Regions from separate parts of the Streptomyces sp. NPDC127038 genome, predicted to be linked through region 2. Evidence: riboswitches for the same ligand, from Rfam matches in the RefSeq annotation. Region 2 holds a riboswitch; each other region holds the start of a gene.
What was found. A riboswitch is a leader RNA that binds a small molecule or an ion and turns the genes downstream of it on or off. The one in region 2 is predicted to bind thiamine pyrophosphate.
Positions count from the first base shown of each region.

Region 1: it holds a riboswitch for thiamine pyrophosphate, as region 2 does, so the genes downstream of both, thiC (phosphomethylpyrimidine synthase ThiC) here and ACFWI4_RS05950 (purine-cytosine permease family protein) in region 2, are expected to answer to the same signal.
Region 3: it holds a riboswitch for thiamine pyrophosphate, as region 2 does, so the genes downstream of both, ACFWI4_RS12380 (thiamine ABC transporter substrate binding subunit) here and ACFWI4_RS05950 (purine-cytosine permease family protein) in region 2, are expected to answer to the same signal.
Region 4: it holds a riboswitch for thiamine pyrophosphate, as region 2 does, so the genes downstream of both, thiO (glycine oxidase ThiO) here and ACFWI4_RS05950 (purine-cytosine permease family protein) in region 2, are expected to answer to the same signal.

Region 1 is NZ_JBHXDQ010000033.1:63,067-66,966, reverse strand. It holds gene ACFWI4_RS22775 (VOC family protein) at 1-369, shown strand, start outside; gene thiC (phosphomethylpyrimidine synthase ThiC) at 467-2,287, opposite strand; TPP riboswitch at 2,280-2,436, opposite strand; gene ACFWI4_RS22765 (YibE/F family protein) at 2,508-3,900, shown strand, end outside.
Region 2 is NZ_JBHXDQ010000005.1:161,604-165,503, reverse strand. It holds gene ACFWI4_RS05960 (phospholipase) at 1-790, opposite strand, end outside; gene ACFWI4_RS05955 (alpha/beta fold hydrolase) at 902-1,723, opposite strand; TPP riboswitch at 1,945-2,037, shown strand; gene ACFWI4_RS05950 (purine-cytosine permease family protein) at 2,029-3,429, shown strand; gene thiD (bifunctional hydroxymethylpyrimidine kinase/phosphomethylpyrimidine kinase) at 3,502-3,900, shown strand, end outside.
Region 3 is NZ_JBHXDQ010000012.1:113,340-117,239, reverse strand. It holds gene ACFWI4_RS12385 (ABC transporter permease) at 1-325, opposite strand, end outside; gene ACFWI4_RS12380 (thiamine ABC transporter substrate binding subunit) at 508-1,566, opposite strand; TPP riboswitch at 1,689-1,794, opposite strand; gene rlmN (23S rRNA (adenine(2503)-C(2))-methyltransferase RlmN) at 1,888-2,994, opposite strand; partial or broken gene ACFWI4_RS12370 (GntR family transcriptional regulator) at 3,222-3,900, opposite strand, start outside.
Region 4 is NZ_JBHXDQ010000024.1:55,812-59,711, forward strand. It holds gene pknB (Stk1 family PASTA domain-containing Ser/Thr kinase) at 1-17, opposite strand, end outside; gene ACFWI4_RS18800 (thiazole synthase) at 268-1,062, opposite strand; gene thiS (sulfur carrier protein ThiS) at 1,066-1,266, opposite strand; gene thiO (glycine oxidase ThiO) at 1,263-2,429, opposite strand; TPP riboswitch at 2,427-2,539, opposite strand; gene ACFWI4_RS18815 (NAD(P)/FAD-dependent oxidoreductase) at 2,733-3,900, shown strand, end outside.

The sequences.
Region 1 (3,900 bases), on a different contig from region 2:
GACCACCTGGTCCTCAACGTCCAGGACGTCGAGCGGTCCCTGGCCTTCTACACCGGACTCCTCGGCCTGGAGCCCGTGCGCGTCGCCGAATGGCGGCGCGGCCAGGCGCCGTTCCCGTCGGTGAGGATCACCGCGGAGACCATCATCGACCTGGTGGCACATGCCCCCGAGGGGTCCAACGTCGACCACATCTGCCTCACCGTGGAGCCGCTGGACTGGGACCAGGTCATCGCGTCCGGGACCTTCACCGTGCTCGAAGGACCCGTGCAGCGCTACGGCGCACGCGGCAGCGCCACCTCGGTCTACGTCCAGGACCCGGACGGGAACACCGTCGAGCTGCGCTGGTACCCGCAGGACGCAACGCCGTGACCGTGCCGGGGCGGGCCGGGCCGCGCCATGGCGGTGCCGTGGGGCGGCGGCCCGGGTGGACCTCCCGGGCCGCGCCCCCGGCCACCTGTGGAGCGACTCAGTCGGCCAGTGGCAGGTACACGCGGTTGCCCGCCTCCGCGAACTCCCGGGACTTCTGCAGCATGCCCTCGGAGATCTCCTCTGCGGAGGCGCCCTCGGCCACTCCGCCGCCGAACCGCTCGTTGATGTCCTGGCTGATCTTCATCGAGCAGAACTTCGGCCCGCACATGGAGCAGAAGTGGGCCGTCTTGGCGGGCTCGGCCGGCAGCGTCCGGTCGTGGAACTCCCGTGCCGTGTCCGGGTCGAGGGCCAGATTGAACTGGTCCTCCCACCGGAACTCGAAGCGGGCGTCGGAGAGGGCGTCGTCCCATTCCTGCGCACCCGGGTGGCCCTTGGCGAGATCGGCCGCATGGGCGGCGATCTTGTAGGTGATGACGCCGGTCTTGACGTCGTCACGATCGGGCAGGCCCAGGTGCTCCTTGGGCGTGACGTAGCAGAGCATGGCCGTGCCCCACCAGGCGATCATCGCGGCACCGATGCCGGACGTGATGTGGTCGTACGCGGGCGCGACGTCCGTCGTCAGCGGGCCGAGGGTATAGAACGGAGCTTCATCACAGATCTCCTGCTGAAGGTCGATGTTCTCCTTGATCTTGTGCATCGGGACATGGCCCGGGCCTTCGATCATCGTCTGGACCTGAAAACGCTTCGCGACCTTGTTGAGTTCCCCGAGCGTCCTCAACTCCGCGAACTGCGCGGCGTCGTTGGCGTCGGCGATGGAACCCGGCCGCAGCCCGTCGCCCAGCGAGTAGGTGACGTCGTACGCGGCGAGGATCTCGCAGAGCTCCTCGAAGTTCTCGTACAGGAACGACTCCTCGTGGTGCGCGAGGCACCAGGCGGCCATGATCGATCCACCGCGCGAGACGATGCCCGTCTTGCGGTTCGCGGTGAGCGGTACGTACGCCAGGCGCACGCCCGCGTGGACCGTCATGTAGTCCACGCCCTGCTCGGCCTGCTCGATGACGGTGTCCTTGTAGATCTCCCAGGTCAGTTCCTCGGCGCGGCCGTCGACCTTCTCCAGTGCCTGATAGAGCGGCACGGTCCCGATGGGGACGGGGGAGTTGCGCAGCACCCACTCGCGTGTGGTGTGGATGTTGCGGCCGGTGGACAGGTCCATGACCGTGTCCGCGCCCCAGCGGGTCGCCCAGGTCATCTTCTCGACCTCCTCCTCGATGGAGGAAGTGACCGCGGAATTGCCGATGTTGGCGTTGACCTTCACCAGGAACCGCTTGCCGATGATCATCGGCTCGATCTCCGGGTGGTTGACGTTCACCGGCAGCACCGCCCGGCCTGCGGCGATCTCCTCCCGTACGACCTCGGGGGCGACGTTCTCGCGGACCGCCACGAACTCCATCTCGGGGGTGATCTCACCGCGTCGCGCGTAGGCGAGCTGGGTGACCGGCTGCCCGGGACGCCCACGGCGGGGCTGACGGGGCCGGCCGGGGAAGACCGCGTCGAGATTGCGCAGTCCTCCGCGTGGGGCCGTGTGCTTGATCCCGTCGTCCTCGGGACGGACGGGACGGCCCGCGTACTCCTCGGTGTCTCCGCGGCCGATGATCCAGTTCTCGCGCAACGGGGCCAGCCCCCTGCGCACATCGGTGTCGACGGCCGGATCGGTGTACGGCCCCGAGGTGTCGTACAGCGTCACGGACTGCCCGTTGGTGAGGTGCACCTGGCGAACCGGCACCCGCAGATCGGGGCGCGTGCCCCCGACGTACGCCTTGTGCCAGCCGATGGACCGTCCGTCCTGGCCGTTCGCAGACGCCGGGGAGACCCCGTCCGTCCGGCCGAAGGCAGGCGTGCGTACATCCTTGTCGGTCATGAGACCTACTCCCTACGCCGGCATTACCCGGTAACAGGTTCAGCGGTCGACGCAGCGGCTTCCGATCGCCGATGTTTCATGTGAAACATCGCGAAGACGGAGGTCAGCGCCCTCTCAGCCCGGTGCTCCGAGCTCCCGCGTGTGCAAAGGTGCCTCCACGCTAGCGTCATGTCTGGCGCGGTGAACAGAGGGCCCTTGACGTTCTTGCGATGATCGGGCGGTGACCACGACCCGGCAGCATCCGTTCCCTCCGCCCGAGCCACCGCGGCGTCCCGGCTCCGACGGCGGCCGCGGGCAGGGCCCCGGCAGCGGGCACGGGCCGGGGCACGAACACGGTCCGGAGCACGGCCGAGGACACGGACACGGGCCGGAGAACGATCACCACGGTTCCGAGGACGGCCACGACCACGGTCCGGGTCCGCGGCGCGGGCGCGACGAGCCCGCGAACGCCGGGCACGGGCACGGGCATTCCCACAGTCACGGCCCCGCCGCACCGGTCTCCCGGCATCTGCGCAAGGTCATCGCCGCGGTGCTGATCCCCTTCGCGGCCGCGGTCGTCGTGGGGCTCGTGGTGCTGTGGCCCGGCGGCGCTCCGGCCCACGAGCGCACCGGTGTCGGCTTCGACCGGCAGACCCAGCAGGCGACCGTCACGAAGATCGACCAGGTGGACTGCAAGTCCGTGAACGCCTCTTCGGCGGGCTCGCTGGGCGACACCTCAGGCACCGGGGGCTCGGCCGCCCGGCGCGGGACGGCGGGGGACTGCAAGAAGGCCACAGTCCGGGTCGACACCGGGAAGGACAAGGGCCGCACGTTCACCGAGATCGTCCAGCCGGACCAGTCACGGCAGTTGCACCAGAGCGAGAAGGTCGTCGTCGCCTACGAGCCCTCCGCCCCCAAGGACCTCCAGTACTCGGTCACGGACGCGAACCGGAAGCTGCCCCTGACACTGCTCGCCGTGATCTTCGCCCTGGTCGTCGTGGTGATCGGGCGGATGCGCGGAGTCATGGCGCTGGTCGCCCTGGCCATCAGCTTCATGATCCTGAACTTCTTCATCCTGCCCGCGATCCTTCAGGGCTCGAACCCGCTGCTCGTGGCCGTCGTGGGATCCAGCGCGATCATGCTGATCGCGCTCTACATGTGTCACGGCCTGTCGGCCCGGACCTCCGTGGCGGTGGTCGGCACCCTGCTGTCCCTGATGCTGATCGGTCTCCTGGGCTCGTTCTTCATCGACTGGGCCCTGCTGACCGGCAACACCGACGACAGCACCGGCCTGATCCACGGTCTGTTCCCGTCCATCGACATGAGCGGTCTGCTGCTGGCCGGTGTCATCATCGGTTCGCTCGGCGTCCTGGACGACGTGACGGTGACGCAGACGTCCGCGGTCTGGGAGCTGCACGAGGCGAACCCCACGATGGGCTGGCGCGGGCTGTACCGCGCGGGCATCCGCATCGGCCGCGACCACATCGCCTCGGTCGTCAACACCCTCGTCCTGGCCTACGCGGGCGCCGCGCTGCCACTGCTGCTGCTCTTCTCGATCGCGCAGAGCAGCGTGGACACGGTCGCCAACAGCGAACTGGTCGCGGAGGAGATCGTGCGCACGCTGGTCGGATCGA
Region 2 (3,900 bases):
CGGGGTGCTGCTTGAGGAAGTCGACCATGCGCTGGAGGTCGACCCAGAGCGCGACCGGCTTGCTGACGAGTGTGCAGCTGTCGTGACAGAGGATCGCGCCGTCGGGCGTCTGGTGCAGGTCGAGCATGAACCCTCGTACACCGTCGGCGAGTTGCTGGTTGATGCCGCGGTTCTGGTTCGGGAAGAAGTTGACGAAGGGCGGGGCGAATCCGCCGTCCACGCCGTTCGCGTAGGCGTTGTGGGCGGTGAGGAACGTGACCTGGTCCAGGGTCCGCTGGTCCTGGGCCGGCATCGGCCGGGTCTGGGGCGTGACCGGGGTGAGGTACCAGGAGGCGAGGCCGCCCGAGGAGCCGACGGCCAGCTGGGCCGGGTAGTTGGCACCGGCGGTCTTGTCTGTGACCGTCAAGTAGCTGTTCGTTCCCGGGACTTTGAGCGTGTACTGGTCGGCGCCGGCCGGCGCCACCTCCCAGGCGGCGTCGGCGCTCGTACAGGCGACGGTCCGGGCCTGGTCTCCCGAGCGGCCCAGACAACTGCCCGCGGTGTCGGCGCTTTCGAGCACGTAGGAGGATCCACTCTGGCGGAGGGTCCACTGCTGGTGGTCCTCGTTGCCCCTCGGATTGTGCTGGACGACCGCCCCCGAACTGTCGGCGGCGTTCAGTCCCGTGACGGCGCTCTGGACGTAATAGGCGCCCGGGGTGGGGACGTCGGCGGCGCGCGCGGGCGCGGGCACGGCGAAGACGGTTCCCAGTACGGCGGTGGCGGCGAGCAGGGAGCGTCGGCTCGGTCTCATGGCACGTGGTCCCTTCCTGTGGGGAGCATGAGCATGCCATGCGGAGATACGCCGGTGGGCATCGGCGGACGGCCGGGGTACAGATCGCGTCAACCGGCAGGGGCGGGGCGCCTACCGCGTGCCCGGGTGCTCGATCCGCGTGACGAACGCGGCGAGGTCGGCGACCACCCGTTCGGGCTGTTCCCAGTGGACGGAGTGCCCGGTCTCCGGGTAGGCGAGGAAGTCGGCGCCGTGGACGGCGTCCAGGATCGTCTGCTGGTCCTCGCGCGGCAGGAACTCGTCCTGTTCTCCCCAGACGACGAGCGTGGGCACCAGGATGCCGCCGAGGGTCGCGCGGAGATCGGTGTCGAGGAGCCCGCGCGCGGTGTCCTTCCAGACGTGCGCCGGAAGCTTCAGATTCTCCTCGACCATGGTCTCGACGAAACCCCGGGCGATCGGGCGGGCCACCGTGTCGGCCAGGAAGTCCTCCACGAACGCGCGCGGCACCGGATCGGACAGGGCTTCCATCGCGCTCACCAGTGCGGTGACGGCAGGCTTGTCCGCGAGGGTGCCGGGGACACCGAGCAGCACCAGGCCCGCGATGCGGTCGGGATGGCTGCCGGCCACGACCCGGGCCGGAACACCGCCGCTGGACGCCCCGACCAGCACGGCCCGGGGGATCTCGACGGCGTCCAGGAAGGCCACCAGGTCGGCGGCGAAGTCGTCGGGAGCGTAGCCCTCCGCGGGACGGTCGGCGTCGCCGTGCCCGCGCTGGGTGGGCGCGTAGCCGTGCAGGGACGCCGGCAGGCGCCGCAGCAGGGGCTCGAAGGACCACCAGGAGTCGCCCAGACCGTGCACGAAGACGACCGGTGTACCACTGGGGTACCCGGCTTCGGCGTACGGGAGGGCGAGCCCTTCCCGCACCTGCGCGGACTTCAGGGAGATCACGGTCACGGCACCCTGCCTCCTTCCGCCCGGCCACCGGTGTCCGGGAACCCGGGAGCGGAGCGCGAGCGGCGATCACTTCCGACAGTACCGAGGGGCGGCACGCGCCGCGCTGCGAACCAGTCCGCCCGCACCGTTCGAATGAACCGGAGCACGCGCGGGCGCGCGCCGGTCCGGGCGAGTGAGGACCCGCTCCCGCTCCGTCGCCGGGAACGGTTAGGGTGTCCGTCGTACCGGACACGGGGTGCCCTGCGAGGGCTGAGATCACACCCGTCGAACCTGAACCAGTTCGTACTGGCGGAGGGATGTCTTCCATGCCATTGGCGCATGTTTCCGGCGGGCTGCCCGCCGACGGCCGGCCCGCCGTCTTCGACGGGCGGATGCCCGCCGCACCCGGCGACCTGCGGGTGGAGGGGCACGGCATCGAGCCGGTCCCCGAGAGCAACCGTTACGGCGGGGCCGGGCGCCTGTTCACCGTGTGGTTCGCCCCGAACCTGACGATGACGGGCGTGTTCACCGGCACCATCGGCGTCACGCTCGGCCTGGACTTCACCACCGCCCTCGCGGCGGTCGTCCTCGGGACCGTGCTCGGCGCACTGCCCACCGCCGCCCTCAGCACCTGGGGCGGGCTCACGGGCACCGGCCAACTCCCGCTCGCACGGCTCGCGTTCGGCAGGTCGGTGGCACTGCCCGGGCTGCTCCAGTGGCTGTCCTCGGTCGCCTGGGACGCGTTGATCGGCCTGTTCGGCGGGGACGCGCTGGCCCGGCTGTGCGGCTGGCCGTTCTGGGCCGGTGTCCTGGTCATGATGGTGGCCCAGGGCGCTCTGGGCGTGCTCGGCTACGAGGCCATCCACCGCCTCCAGATCGTCATGACGTTCGTGCTCGCCGTGGCCTTCGCGGTGATCGCCTGGCGGATGCTCGGCGGGGTCCACCCCGCGACGACGGGCTCCGCGTCCGGCGCCGACCGCGCGGGCGCGTTCGTGCTCACCAGCACCATCGCGCTGAGCCTGTCGCTGTCCTGGGCCCCGTACGCGTCGGACTTCAGCCGCTATCTGCCCCGTGACACGTCCCGCCCGAAGATGTTCTGGTGCACCCTGCTCGGACTGGTCACGTCGTTCGTCGCCGTGCAGGTCCTCGGTCTGTGGGGTGCGTCGGTGCTGACCGACCAGACGGCGGCGGGCGTGGACACCCTGCTGGGCGGCGGTGCCGCGGGCGCGTTCGGGCTGCTGGCCGTGGCGCTGGCCGCGGTGTGCAGCAACGCGATGAACGACTACAGCGGTTCCCTCGCCCTCCAGACGCTGGGAGTCCGGATCCCGCGCCCGGTGGCCGCCGCGCTGGCCGCCGCGCTCGGCTTCCCGCTGGTGCTGTGGATGCACGCCGCCGACACCACGGCCCGCTTCCAGAACGTGCTGCTGTTCGTGGGCTACTGGATCCCCGGGTTCGTCGCGATCGTCGTCGTCGACTGGATCGCCCGCGGGCGGGAGCGCGGCGGAGCCCCGCTCGACATCGCCGCCGAGACGGCCCGTCCGCGTTCGGGGCGGATCTCGCTCGTGGCCTTCGCGGGGGCGTTCGGCGCGGCCGTGCCGTTCATGGACACGAGCCTGTACGTCGGTCCGGTGGCCGACGCGCTGCACGGCGCCGATCTCTCCTACTACGTGGCGTTCCTCGTCGCCCTCGCCCTCTACGCCCCGCTGCGGCTGCGCCGTCGCGTCTGAGGGACCGCCCGCCCGCCGCTCCGCCGGCCGGGGCCCTCGCGCCCGTGGCCGAACCCGAGAGGAACTCCCCGTATGACCGCACCGCCCCGCGTCCTGACGATCGCCGGATCCGACTCCGGCGGAGGCGCAGGAATCCAGGCCGACCTGAAGACCATGCTCGCGCTCGGCGCCCACGGGATGAGCGTGCTGACCGCCGTGACGGCACAGAACTCCGTGGGTGTGCAGGGGGCTTGGGAGCTGTCCGAGGACGCGGTACGGGCCCAGTACCGCAGTGTCGTCGACGACATCGGGGTCCAGGCGGTGAAGACGGGGATGCTCTCGTCGCCCGGACTCGTCACCGCTGTCGCCGAGTTGCTGTCCGACGTGGGCGCCCCGGTCGTCGTGGACCCGGTGAGCGTCTCCAAGCACGGGGACAAGCTGCTGGCCGACGACGCGCTGGAGGCCGTACGGACCCGGCTGTTGCCGCGGGCG
Region 3 (3,900 bases), on a different contig from region 2:
GGCCGACCAGCGCGAGGAACGCGGTGCCGACGACCACGGTCGGCAGCACGAACGGCACCGTGACCACGGCCCGCAGCACCTGTTTGCCCCGGAAGTCGAAGCGCGCGAAGACGTACGCGCCGGGGAGCGCGACCAGCAGCGTGAGGGCCGTCGATGCGAGCGCCTGCCAGGTGGTGAACCACAGCACGTGCAGGATGTCGGGCCGGGTGGCGACGTCCCAGATCCGGCCGAGCCGCCAGCCGCCGTCGCCGTGGAGACCGCGCGAGACGATCGCGGCGACGGGGTAGGCGAAGAACACGGCGAAGAACGCGACGGGCAGCGCCATCAGGGCGAACCGTGCGGCGTTCCCGCGGCGGGCCGCGCGGCCGGCCGGGGCGGCACCGGGCCGCCCGTCGGCTCCGCCGGGGCTGCCGGTGCTGCCGGGGCCGCCGTCGCCGCCGGGGCTGCCGGGGCCGCCCGTCGCCGTCGGAGCGCCGGCCTCCGCCGCAGCCCTCGCGTCCGCGTCCGCTACTTCAGTACGAGCGAGGTCCACGACTTGACCCACTGGTCGCGGTCGGCGGCGATCTTCGCGGGCGCCAGGATCTCGGGATCCTTGGCCTGCGGACCGTACTGCGTGAACTCGGCGGGCACCCGCGCGCCCTCACGGACCGGGTAGACGAACATGTTGAGCGGCATGTCCTCCTGGAACTCCTTGGTGAGCAGGAAGTCCAGGAACGCCTTGCCGCCCTTGGCGTTGGCCGCGTGGCTGAGCAGGCCCGCGTACTCCACCTGCCGGAAACAGGTGCCGTCCGCGACGCCGGTGGGGGCCGTGGTGGGCTTGGGGTCGCCGTAGATGACCTCGGCGGGCGGCGAGGAGGCGTACGAGACCACGAGCGGGCGGTCCGCCTTGGCCTTCTTGCCGCCGGCGGAGCCCGAGAACTCGTCGTTGTACGCCTGCTCCCAGCCGTCCACGACCTTCACGCCGTTGGCCTTGAGCTTCTTCCAGTAGTCCTGCCAGCCCGCGTCGCCGTAGTGGGCGGCGGACCCGAGCAGGAAGCCGAGGCCGGGCGAGGACGTGGCGGCGTTCTCCGTGACCAGGAGGTTCTTGTACGCGGGCTTGACCAGGTCGTCGAAGGACTTCGGCGGCGCGATCCTGTGCCGGGCGAACCAGGCCTTGTCGTAGTTGACGCAGATGTCGCCGGTGTCGATGGGGGTGACCCGGTGCTCGGCCTGGTCGGTCCGGTACTCCGGCTTGATCCGGTCCGCGCCCTTGGCCGCGTACGGCTGGAAGAGCCCGTTGTCGAGCGCTCGGGAGAGCAGGGTGTTGTCGACGCCGAAGAAGACGTCGCCCTGGGGGTTGTCCTTGGTCAGGATGGCCTTGTTCACGGCCTGGCCCGCGTCGCCGTCCTTGAGGACGCGGACCTTGTAGCCGGACTGCTTCTCGAAGTCCGCGAGCACGTTCTTCGACACGGCCCACGAGTCGTGGCTGACGAGCGTGACCGTCTTCGAGTCGCCCGAGCCGGCGGCGCCGGACGAACCGCACGCGGACAGCGCGGGCAGCGCGACGAGGCCGAGGCCCGCGGCCATGACGGCGAACCTTCTGCCGCCGCCGATGGTGGTGGTGATGCTCACTGAATTCCTCCTGGGTGACCAGGAAGAGACGCGGCCCTGCCCGGGACCTCTGACGGTTCCCGGGCAGGGCGCAACAGCTTGAGTAATGACCGAACTTCCTACCCAGAATGACCTGGGCAAGGTTCAGAGGGTCTGCGGTCTGTCCCGCACTCTCAGCGCTGTGGCGCTCCCCTGTCGGAATATGAAGATGTCGGACGGTGCCGCCGCCGGACGTCGGACCGTCCGGCCGCGGCGCTGCCGGACCCCGCGATGGGCGGGGGACCGACTCGGTTCAGCCTACCGCTCGGTCGCGGCGAGCTGACCACACGCTCCGTCGATCTCCTGGCCCCGGGTGTCCCGGACGGTCACCGTGACGCCGTGGGCCGCGATGGCCTCGACGAAGGCCTTCTCGTCCTCGGGCCGCGAGGCGGTCCACTTCGAGCCCGGGGTCGGGTTCAGCGGGATGAGGTTGACGTGTACGGGCTTGCCCTTGAGCATCCGGCCGAGCCGGTCACCACGCCACGCCTGGTCGTTGATGTCGCGGATCAGGGCGTACTCGATGGACAGCCGACGCCCGGACCGGTCCGCGTACCCCCAGCCGGCGTCCAGCACCTCACGCACCTGCCAGCGCGTGTTCACGGGGACGAGGGTGTCGCGCAGCTCGTCGTCCGGGGCGTGCAGGGAGATCGCGAGCCGGCACTTGAAGCCCTCGTCCGCGAACCGGTTGATCGCGGGGACGAGGCCGACCGTCGAGACGGTGATACCGCGCTGCGACAGCCCGAGCCCGTCCGGCTCGGGGTCGGTGAGGGCGCGGATCGCGCCGACCACGCGCTTGTAGTTGGCGAGCGGCTCGCCCATCCCCATGAAGACGATGTTGCTCAGCCGCGCCGGGCCCCCGGGGATCTCGCCGTCACGCAGCGCCCGCATGCCGTCCACGATCTGGTGCACGATCTCGCCGGTCGACAGGTTGCGGTCGAGGCCCGCCTGTCCCGTGGCGCAGAACGGGCAGTTCATCCCGCAGCCCGCCTGCGAGCTGATGCACATCGTGACCCGGTCCGGGTAGCGCATCAGCACGGACTCGACGAGCGTGCCGTCGAAGAGCCGCCAGAGGGTCTTGCGGGTGGTGTCCTGGTCGGTCGACAGGTGCCGCACGACGGTCATCAGCTCGGGAAGCAGCGCCTCCTGGAGCTTGCCGCGCGAGGCGGCGGGGATGTCCGTCCACTGGGCGGGGTCGTGCGCGTACCGGGCGAAGTAGTGCTGCGAGAGCTGCTTGGCACGAAACGGCTTCTCACCGATCGCGGCAACCGCCTCTTTGCGCTCGGCGGGCGTGAGATCGGCAAGGTGCCGCGGCGGCTTCTTGGCTCCGCGCGGCGCGACAAAAGTGAGTTCTCCGGGTGCAGGCATAACACGTCCAGTGTGGCAGATCATCTGCGGGGCCCCAGGCCAGAGCGGGGTGGGAGCGGTCACCGCCGGGCAGTCCCTGTCAGCTTCTGCCGACCTCGCACGGCCCAGGGACGGCCCAGGAATGATCTTGGACGGAGCCTCTGACCGGCCACGAACAGGAGAAGGAGAGGAGTCGCGGGCGGTCGCCGGGCGTCAACACCCACGACCACCCCCGCCTCCACTGAGGATCAACGATTGATCGGAATCTCGTAGACGATCTCGCAGTGAGCGACGGGCACCACGATGTCCGCCGTCTCGACGGGCCGTCCGTCGTCGCTGTAGTACGTCCGCCGGATGTGCGTGACCAGCGCCGCCTTCTGGATGCCGAGCAACGACGCCTCATCGGCGGTCGCCGTCCGCGGTTCCGGCTGCTCCACGGCGTGGCTGATGGTGACCCCGATCGCGGCCATGCGCTTCACGACACCGGCTCCGGCATGCGGGCCTCCCTCGGGGAGGACGACGAGCGTGCCCGCGGTGAGGTCGTACGGCTCCCAGCTCGTCGAGAGCTGCACCGGCTTGCCGTCCGCCAGGAACTCGTACGTGGTCCGGACGCACAGCTCGCCCTCCGCGATCCCGAGCCGCGCGGCGATGTCTGCGGGCGCCGGCACCTTGGCGTCGGTCCGACTCTCCCAGTCCCCCGCCCTGCCAATGTCCCTCATGTCGGCTCGGAACGGTGACCCGTCGCGCCGCCGACCGGACCACCCGCACCCGCTGCCGGGGCTCGGCGACGTACGTACCCGATCCGGCGCGCCCCTCCAACAACCCCTGGGAGATCAGCAGCTCCTGCGCCCGGCGCACCACGTTCTCGCCCACGCCGCACTCCTGGCCGATCTGGGTGCGAGAGGGCAGACGGTCACCCGGCTCCCA
Region 4 (3,900 bases), on a different contig from region 2:
TGAAGGGTCGTATCCACGCAGGTGAGTCTACGAGCCACCACTGTCACGGCGCCCCGTTCGGGGGATTCGGGGGCCCGACTGCATCCGAGCTGTGACGAGCGCGGCCGATACGAAGATCCGTTCGTCGCACAGATGTCCGATCATGCCCCGTCTGTCACCGCAAGGCCGCAACACGACAACCTCCGCCACCGCCCGGCCGGAAACCGACGGAGAGCGTCCGGGCGGTGGCGGGCCGCCGCCCGCCCGCCGCCGGCCGTACGGGGGAGATCAGAAGGCCGGGCGCTCCGGGTCCAGCGCCGCCCTGCCCTCCACGGGGGAGGAGGCCGTGGCGAAGTGCCGCCGCGGGATGCGCCCGGCCCGCCGCGCCAGGCGCCCCGCCTCCACCGCGTGCCGCATGGCCTCCGCCATCAGCACCGGCTCCTGCGCCCGCGTCACCGCCGAGGCCAGCATCACCCCCGCGCACCCCAGCTCCATCGCCAGCGCGGCGTCCGACGCCGTACCCGCTCCCGCGTCCAGGATCACCGGCACCCCCGCGCGCTCGACGATCAGCTCGAAGTTGTGCGGGTTGCGGATCCCGAGCCCGGACCCGATGGGCGAGCCGAGCGGCATGATCGCCGCACAGCCGACGTCCTCCAGCTTCCGCGCCAGCACCGGGTCGTCGTTCGTGTACGGCAGCACGGTGAAGCCGTCGTCGACCAGGGTCTCCGCCGCGTCGAGCAGCTCGATCGGATCGGGCAGCAGGGTGCGCTCGTCGGCGATGACCTCCAGCTTGACCAGGTCGGTGCCCAGCGCCTCGCGCGCCAGCCGCGCGGTCAGCACGGCCTCGCCCGCGGTGTAGCAGCCCGCCGTGTTCGGCAGGACCCGGATCTCGAGCCGGGCCAGCACCGACAGCACCGAGCCGTGCACGGAGGCGTCCACGCGCCGCATCGCGACCGTCGTCAGCTCCGTGCCGGACGCCACCAGGGAGCGCTCCAGCACGTCGAGGCTGGGCGCGCCGCCCGTCCCCATGATCAGGCGCGACGCGTAGGCCGTACCGCCGAGGACGAAGGGATCGTCTGCCATGGTTCAGCCTCCTTGGACGGCGGTGAGGACTTCGACGCGGTCGCCCTCGGCGAGCGCGGTGGACGACCACTGCGCGCGCGGGACGACGGTCTCGTTCAGGGCGGCGGCCACCCCGGACGACGAGGGGGTCAGGGTCGCGACGATCGCGTCCAGAGCGGTGCCCGCGGCGACCAGCCGGCGCTCCCCGTTGACGACGACGTTCATACGGGCAGCTCCGTGCGGGCCTGGGCGCCGAAGCGCAGCGGGGTGAAGGGGCGGGCTTCGGCGGGGAGTTCGCCGGTGGTCAGGACATGGGCCATCACGTCGCCGGTCACCGGCGTCAGCAGCACGCCGTTGCGGTAGTGGCCGGTGGCCAGCAGCAGGCCCTCCAGCGCGCTCGGGCCGAGCAGCGGCGCGTTGTCCGGCGAGCCGGGGCGCAGCCCCGCGCGCGTCTCGGTGAGCGGCAGCTCGGTGATCCCGGGGACCAGCTCGTGCGCGTCGCGCAGCAGCTCGTACACGCCGCCCGCCGTCACCGTGGTGTCCCAGCCCAGTTCCTCGCTGGTCGCGCCCACCACCAGCTCGCCGTTCTCGCGCGGCACCAGGTACACGTGGCTGCCGCGCACCACGGCCCGCACGGTCCGGTTCAGGAACGGGGCGTACCGAGGGGGCACGGTGAGCCGCAGCACCTGGCCCTTGACCGGCCGCACCGGCGGCACCACGTCGTCCGGGACGCCCGCCAGCCGCCCGCTGAGGCTGCCTCCGGCGAGCACCACCCGGTCCGCGGCGAGCGCGGTGCCCTCGGCGGTGACGACCCCGGTGGCCCGCTCCCGTACGACGGTCAGACGCTCCGCCCAGGTCCGGTGCACGCTCACCCCGGCCCGCTCGCACGCGGTGACCAGGGCTCCCGCGAGCCTGCGGGGGTCGATCTGGTGGTCGCCGTCCACCCGCAGGCCGCCGCGCACCCCGGGCGCCAGCATCGGCTCCAGACGGCGGCACTCGCGGCCGCTGAGCCACTCCGACTCCAGCCCCGACCGGACCTGGAGCGCGTGCAGTTCCCGCAGATGGGCGCGGTCGTCGGCGTCCAGCGCCACGGCCAGCGTGCCCGACCTGCGGTAGCCGAGGTCCTGGCCGGTGGCCTCGGTGAGCTCGGCGGCGAAGTCCGGATAGCGGCGCGCCGAGGCGAGGTTGAGGCCCAGCAGGGTCTCCTCGCCGAAGTGCAGCTCGGTGACGGCGGCCAGCATCCCGGCCGCGACCCGGGCGGCCCCGCCGCCCGGCTCGGGGTCCACCAGCGCGGTGTCCAGCCCGCGCTGCGCGGCCCGCCAGGCCGTCACCAGACCGATGATCCCGCCCCCGACGACGAGGACGTCCGACGAACGTGCAGACGGCATGGGCGTCCAGCCCCTCCCTTCGCCGGCATGACCCGGATCAGGTTCGTACGGTCGGAGGCCGCCCAGCCTCCCTCTCAGCCCGGTTCGTCCGGGCTCCCGCGAGTGCTTTACGTCGGCCACCCTAGCCCGCCCCCCTCCGTGCCGGTAAGGGAGCCTCCGCCCGCGGCGCGGCGCCCGGCGGCCCCGCCGCCGCCCCCGGAGCCTGGCCGGGCACGGCCGGGGACCGCGCGGGACCGGCGGTGTGCAACAGGTCACCGAGCACGTGCGCTGACTGACGGATCGTCACGTGTCTATGGTGATCAGGTGAGCGATCAGACGCAGGCACAGTCCCCGCCGCGGGGGTCCGCGGTACGGCGGGTCGTCGTGGTGGGCGCGGGCATGGCCGGGGTGCAGACCGCGGTCGCCCTGCGCGAACAGGGCTTCACGGGCACCGTCACGCTGATCGGCGCGGAGCCGCATCAGCCCTACGACAGGCCGCCGCTCTCCAAGGCCGTCCTCCTCGGCAAGTCCGAGGGCTCCGCCTTCGACGTCGACTTCGAGTCCCTGGACATCGACCTGAGACTGGGCAGCGAGGCCCTCGGGGTGCGCCCCGGCGAGCACGAACTGGACACCGACGCGGGACCCGTCCCGTACGACGTCCTGGTCGTCGCCACCGGGGCCGAGCCGATCCGGCTCCCCGGCGCCGAAGGGGTGCCCGGGGTGCATCTGCTGCGCACCCTGGACGACGCCGACCGGCTGCGTCCCGTCCTCGCCCGGCAGCACGACATCGTGGTGGTCGGAGCGGGCTGGATCGGCGCCGAGTTCGCCACGGCGGCGCGCGAGGCGGGCTGCGCGGTCACCGTCGTCGAGGCCGCCGACCGGCCGCTCGCCGGAGCGCTGCCGGCCGAGGTCGCCGCTCCGATGGCCGGCTGGTACGCGGACAGCGGGGCCTCGCTGCGCACCGGCGCGCGCGTGGAGCGCGTCGAGCCGGGCGCGGTCGTCCTGGACGACGGCTCCCGGGTGCCCGCGGACGCCGTCGTGGTCGGGATCGGCGCGCGTCCGGCCACCGCCTGGACCGCCGGGTCCGGCATCGAGCTCGGCGCCCACCGGGAGATCGTCGCCGACGACCACCTGCGCACCTCCGTGCCGGACGTCTACGCGGTCGGCGACTGCGCCTCCTTCCCGTCCGGGCGCTACGAGGAACGCCTCCTCGTCCACCACTGGGACAACGCCCTCCAGGGCCCCCGCACGGTCGCCCTGAACATCGTCGGGGAGACGCCCGCCGCCTACGACCCGGTGCCCTACTTCTGGTCCGAGCAGTTCGGCCGCTTCGTGCAGTACGTCGGCCACCACACGCCCGCCGACACCCTGGTGTGGCGCGGCGACCCCTCGGGCGCCTCCTGGTCGGTGTGCTGGCTGCGCGGGACGCGGCTCGTCGCCCTGCTCGCGGTGGGCCGCCCGAGGGATCTCGCCCAGGGCCGCCGGCTGATCG